Collimonas fungivorans Ter331: one gene and its partner. The main gene of each other region encodes a partner of the protein of the gene in region 2 in a complex. Links are inferred from orthologs where the notes say so. Each region holds a gene or a part of one and is shown on either strand. Other genes may lie near its edges. The genes, in order: groL and metK.

Region 1 (3,226 bases), 360 kb from region 2 along the record:
TCAAGACGATGGTCAAGCCCAGTTCGCGATTGATCTTGCGCAGCAGTTCCAGGATAGAGCGGGTGGTTTCCGGATCGAGCGCCGAGGTGGCTTCGTCCGACAACAAGACTTTCGGCTCATTCGCCAAGGCCCGCGCGATGCCGACACGCTGCTTCTGGCCGCCGCTGATCTGCGCCGGATAACTGTCCTTGAGCGCGGTCAGCCCGACCAGTTCCAGCAGCGGCGTGACCTTTTTAGCGATCTCGCTTTTCGACAAGCCGGCCAGTTCCAGCGGCAGCGCGATGTTGTCGTATACGGTGCGCGACGACAGCAGGTTGAAGTGCTGGAAAATCATGCCGATTTCCCGCCGCGCGCCGCGCAGCTGTTCGGCGTCGAGCGCGGTCAGGTCCTTGCCGTCGACGATGATGTTGCCGGAAGTAGGGCGGTTCAGCAGGTTGAGGCAACGCACCAGAGTGCTCTTGCCGGCGCCGCTGCGGCCGATGATGCCGAAGATTTCCCCTTTGCGGATCGACAGGCTGACGTTGCGCACCGCATCGACCGGCCCGCGGGCGCCGTTGAAGCGCTGGGTGACTGCTTTGATTTCTATCATCTCAGAATGAAAAAAAGGCAGCTGATTGCATAAACATCAACAATCTCGCCGCCGTTATGTATTTTAGTAGGTGCTTATTTTATAAGCGTTTATCAACCATGGGAAGGAACATTTAGGCATGGCGTTATTACCGTCGTGTCTATGCAAACACCGCAGACGCAGTTAAATGGGGTCGGAGTTTTTTTCGCGTTTTTTGCGAAAATTACTCCGCCCCCATTTAACGGACTACGGAGCGCGATGTAAAAAAGCCCGCGACGGATAACCATCGCAGGCTTTTTCATAAAGCAACAACAGATGTTTTACAAAGGCCGGAAGAGTGCCGGCCTTTGTAATTACATCATGCCGTCCATACCACCCATACCGCCCATGCCACCCATACCGCCTGGCATGCCGCCAGCCGACTTGTCTTCTGGCTGTTCAGCGATCATCGCTTCAGTAGTCAGGATCAGGGCAGCAACCGAAGCGGCGTTTTGCAGTGCCGAACGGGTAACCTTGGTTGGATCCAGGATGCCCAGTGCAATCATGTCGCCATAAGTGCCGTCGGCAGCGTTGTAACCGTAGTTGCCCTTGCCAGCCAAGACTGCGTTGACCACAACCGATGGCTCGTCGCCAGCGTTGAATACGATCTGGCGCAGTGGCTCTTCGATCGCGCGCAGCACGATCTTGATGCCGGCTTCCTGGTCAGCATTGTCGCCCTTCAGGTCCTTGATGTTGGCACGTGCGCGCAGGAATGCAACGCCGCCGCCTGGCACAACGCCTTCTTCTACTGCTGCACGGGTAGCGTGCAGAGCATCTTCAACGCGGGCTTTCTTTTCTTTCATTTCAACTTCGGTTGCAGCACCAACGCGGATCAGCGCAACGCCGCCAGCCAGCTTGGCAACGCGTTCTTGCAGTTTTTCACGGTCGTAGTCCGAAGAGGCTTCTTCGATCTGCGCACGGATTTGCTTGACGCGAGCTTCGATGGTGACGGCTTCGCCGGCGCCGTCGATAATGGTGGTGTTTTCCTTGCTGATTTCGATACGCTTGGCTTGGCCCAGTTCAGCCAGAGTAGCTTTTTCCAGAGTCAGGCCGACTTCTTCAGCGATCACTTGGCCGCCGGTCAGGATAGCGATGTCTTCCAGCATGGCTTTGCGGCGGTCGCCAAAGCCTGGGGCCTTGACAGCTGCAGTCTTCAGGATGCCGCGGATGTTGTTCACAACCAGGGTAGCCAGCGCTTCGCCTTCGACATCTTCTGCGATGATCAGCAGAGGACGGCCCGACTTGGCGACTTGTTCCAGGATCGGCAGCAGGTCACGGATGTTCGATACTTTTTTGTCGAACAGCAGGACGAACGGATTTTCCAGCGCAACAACTTGCTTTTCCGGATTGTTGATGAAGTATGGCGACAGGTAGCCGCGGTCGAATTGCATGCCTTCGACGATGTCCAGTTCGTTTTCCAGCGACTTGCCGTCTTCGACAGTGATCACGCCTTCTTTGCCGACCTTGTCCATTGCCTTGGCAATGATTTCGCCGATGTCAGCGTCGGAGTTAGCCGAGATCGAACCGACTTGAGCGATTTCCTTGCTGGTGGTAGTTGGCTTCGACAGTGTCTTGATTTCAGCAACGATGGCGACAACAGCTTTGTCGATACCGCGCTTCAGGTCTGTCGGGTTGAAACCGGCGGCAACGTACTTGAAGCCTTCGCGCACGATGGCTTGCGCCAGCACGGTTGCAGTAGTGGTGCCGTCGCCAGCGTTGTCGGAAGTCTTGGAAGCGACTTCTTTCACCAGCTGCGCGCCCATGTTTTCCAGCTTGTCTTTCAGTTCGATTTCTTTAGCGACCGACACACCGTCTTTAGTAACGGTAGGAGCGCCGAAGCTGCGTTCCAGGACCACGTTACGGCCCTTAGGACCCAGCGTTACCTTGACTGCGTTAGCCAGGATGTTGACGCCGTTGACGATCTTGGCGCGTGCTTCATCGCCGAAAATTACTTGTTTTGCTGCCATGTTTTATTCTCCTGAATAGGTTGAATTCGATTGTGTAGCTTGGATAACGCAGGGATCCGAAAGGGGCGCCAGGCGCCGGTCAGTCGGAAAATCCCGGATTAACCGAAATTACTTGCCTTCGACTACGGCAAACAAGTCTTCTTCGCGCATCACCAGCAGTTCCTGGCCGTCGATCTTGACAGCCTGGCCGGAGTATTTGCCGAACAGAACGCGGTCGCCAACCTTGACTGCCAGCGCGCGGACGTTGCCGTTCTCCAGGATCTTGCCGTTGCCTACGGCCAGGACTTCACCCTGGTCCGGCTTTTCAGCAGCAGCGTCTGGCAGCACGATGCCGGATGCAGTTTTAGTTTCTTGGTCGAGACGCTTGACGATGACGCGATCGTGCAAAGGACGAAGATTCATATGTGACTCCTTGAGATTCAACAGGTTATTTGTATTTGCAGCAACATCGCAGCAAAGTGGACTGACCGCTCTGCTTTGCTATATGGATGCGCCGCACAGTGACTAGGTCGAGGAGATTGTTAGCACTCTCTCCTAACGAGTGCTAAGTATAGGGACGCTCTGTCGATTTTTCAAGCCCGCATTCGGCTTCTGTCCGCGATTAAATTTCTCCGAAATTCGATTAAATTTCTCCGAAAGTTTTTTCTCTATT
Region 2 (3,102 bases):
CAGGAAATATTCCAGCTTGTGGATCACGATCAGGAACACCAGCGCCGCCAGCGCCACATAGATCGACACCGACAAGGCCACCAGCACGATCAGCGTATTCGAAATCAGGTTGCCTATCACCGGCAGCAGGCCTGCCAGGAACGTGACCACGATCATGGTCTTGGTCAACGGCAGGTGGATGCCGCCGAGGCGCAGCACCACCAGCAGGAAAATCGCTGTCAAGGTGGTGTTCAGCAGGGAAATCTTGACCTGGGCGAACACCACGCGGCGAAACGCATCCGCCAGCAGCTGCGCCCGTCCCAGCAATTCGGCCGCCAGCGGCTGCAGCAGCGGCATCGGATGGGCGGCGTTCAAGGCCACCATGGCGCCTAGCACCATGCCCACCAGTACGTGGACGAATACCTGCACCGCTTCCTTGCCGGCCAGCTGCACTTCGCCGCGATGCGACTGCAGCCAGTCGCTGATGATCTCGCGGATGTCGTCGATATCGTCCGGCAGGTATTGCTGCAGCCAGGCCGGCAGCTGGGTGCGGGCCTGGTCCACCACTACCATCAGCTTCCCTTGCAGCACCTGGATGCGGTCGGGGCCGCCGTGGAAAAAGGCCGCCAGCCCGACTATCGCTAGCGTCAGCGCGCCGATGATGATCGCCGACAGGAACACGACCGAAATCAGGTGCGCGCGCTGGCTGGTCAGGCGCCGCTGCACCAGGGGCGTCAGGGTACGCACCAGTTCGTACACCAGCAAGCCGGCCAGCAAGGCCGTCAGCATGTGCAGGGTCATCACCAGGAACAGCCCGGTGAGCGCGACCAGCCAGGCCGCCAGGCGAAAACGCGGCAAGGTGGTGATCACGGGACGCAAAGGACGCTGATCGGCAGATGGTTCGGAAACGGTTTGGGGGGCGGAGGCCATGGCGGGACTTGTTCTTTTGTCGTAGTCACTGAGGTGGTCAGTGTAGCAAGTCGTTACCATCGTGCAAAGCACGATTCTGGCATTTGGCGCGGCAAGACGGGGAAATGCTTCCCCCCGCCTTGCCGCCAGGCGGCTGTTACAGCGCAGCGGCTTTCAGTGCGGCAGCCTTGTCGGTGCGCTCCCAGGTGAATTCCGGCTCTTCGCGGCCGAAATGGCCGTAGGCTGCGGTCTTCTGGTAGATAGGGCGCAGCAGGTCCAGCATCTGCACGATGCCTTTAGGACGCAGGTCGAAATGCTCCAGCACCAGCTGCGCCAGTTTTTCGTCGCTGATCTTGCCGGTGCCGAAGGTGGTCACCATCACCGAAGTCGGCTTGGCGATGCCGATGGCGTACGACACCTGGATCTGGCAGCGGGTGGCCAGGCCGGCGGCCACGATGTTCTTGGCGACATAACGGCCGGCGTAGGCCGCCGAGCGGTCGACCTTGGACGGGTCCTTGCCGGAGAATGCGCCGCCGCCGTGGGGCGCAGCGCCGCCGTAGGTGTCGACAATGATCTTGCGCCCGGTCAGGCCGCAATCGCCTTGCGGGCCGCCGATGACAAAACGGCCGGTCGGGTTGATCAGGTAGCGGGTGTTCTGCAGCCATTCCTTCGGCACCACCGGTTTGATGATTTCTTCGATCGCCGCTTCTTCGATCGCCTTGTGCTGCATTTCGGGCGCATGCTGGGTGGACAGCACCACGGTATCGATCGCTACCGGCACGCCGTCGACGTATTTCAGCGTGACTTGCGATTTTGCATCCGGACGCAGCCAAGGCAGGCGGCCATCCTTGCGCAACTGCGACTGGCGTTCGACGATGCGGTGCGCGTAATAGATTGCGGCCGGCATCAGTTCCGGCGTTTCGTCGCAGGCATAACCGAACATCAGGCCCTGGTCGCCGGCGCCCTGGTCGAGATCGATGCCCTTGCCTTCGTCCACGCCCTGGGCGATGTCCGGCGATTGCTTGTCGTAGCCGACCAGCACCGAGCAGCTCTTGTAATCGATGCCGTAGTCGGCGTTGTCGTAGCCGATGCGTTTGATGGTTTCGCGCGCGACGGCAATGTAATCGACATTGGCAAAAGTGGTGACTTCACCCGCCAGCACGACCAGGCCGGTATTGCACAAGGTTTCGGCGGCGACCCGGGCTTGCGGGTCTTGGGTAAAGATGGCGTCGAGGATAGCGTCGGAGATCTGGTCCGCGACTTTGTCGGGATGACCTTCGGAGACGGATTCGGAAGTGAAGAGGTACTCATGTGCCATAACAGGCTCCTACAAAAAAACAGTGGTGACCATGTCGCAGTCAAACCTGTTGAGCCTGCGACGCTTTAGCGAAATTTGTATGCCGCCTCGCAAGTTGTCTATTAACTCGGCGGATAATGCTAATTACTATATATTAAGATGATTCTGGCAAGCAATCTATCCGCCACCTAAAAACACCTTGCAACCTTATTCGGTTTTCAAACTATTGTGCTATTTTACGCCTCTTGAAAAAAATCGGCAAAATCCACCTTCTTTTGGCTCTTGATGAGCTCCGCCAATGCTTGTAACACTCTTCCGCCTGCTGTCGACGCTGCCCCTGCTTTTCCTGCATGCAATAGGGACGCTAGGCGGCTGGCTGGTATACCTGGCCTCGGCTTCGTACCGCGGCAAACTAAAAGACAATCTGTTCCGGGCCGGTTATCCGGCGGCTTTGCCGCAGGCCATCAGCGAATCCGGCAAGAGCATGTTCGAGCTGCCGTTCATCTGGTGCGCCGCGCCGCAACGGGTGCTGCGCACCGCCACCATCGAGAACTGGGAGCTGGCGCAAGCGGCGCTGGACGCCAAGACCGGCGTGATTTTCCTGACCCCGCACCTGGGCTGCTTTGAAATCATCGCCCAGGCGATCGCCACCAAGACCCCGCTTACCGCGCTGTACCGGCCGCCGCGCAAAGCCGCGCTCAAGCCCTTGATCGAAGGCGCGCGCGGACGCCACAACCTGTTGCTGGCGCCGGCCAACCTGGCGGGCGTGCGCACCCTGTTCAAGGCGCTCAAGAAGGGCCAGGCGATCGGCCTGCTGCCGGACCAGGTGCCGCAAAACGGCGAAGGCATCTGGGCCGATTTTTTCGGACGCCCGGCCTACACCATGACCTTGCCGGCCAAGCTGCAGCAGATGAGCG

What was found.
Region 1: the proteins of metK (region 2) and groL are in contact, whole or in part, in a cryo-EM structure (PDB 8P4O), measured with the Escherichia coli proteins. The link is inferred for Collimonas fungivorans Ter331 from one-to-one orthologs.

The regions. Positions count from the first base shown.
Region 1 is NC_015856.1:4,362,204-4,365,429, reverse strand. Bases 249-3,152 are described here. They hold groL (chaperonin GroEL), read right to left. Parts: upstream 2,575-3,152; coding sequence 922-2,574; downstream 249-921. Other genes in these bases: groES (co-chaperone GroES), read right to left, coding at 2,683-2,976; CFU_RS19395 (methionine ABC transporter ATP-binding protein), read right to left, coding at 249-589. Outside these bases: more of CFU_RS19395, read right to left, coding at 1-248.
Region 2 is NC_015856.1:4,724,555-4,727,656, forward strand. Bases 127-2,906 are described here. They hold metK (methionine adenosyltransferase), read right to left. Parts: upstream 2,207-2,906; coding sequence 1,046-2,206; downstream 127-1,045. Other genes in these bases: CFU_RS20975 (AI-2E family transporter), read right to left, coding at 127-909; CFU_RS20985 (lysophospholipid acyltransferase family protein), read left to right, coding at 2,484-2,906. Also shown: more of CFU_RS20975, read right to left, coding at 1-126; more of CFU_RS20985, read left to right, coding at 2,907-3,102. UniProt on the Escherichia coli protein: Catalyzes the formation of S-adenosylmethionine (AdoMet) from methionine and ATP.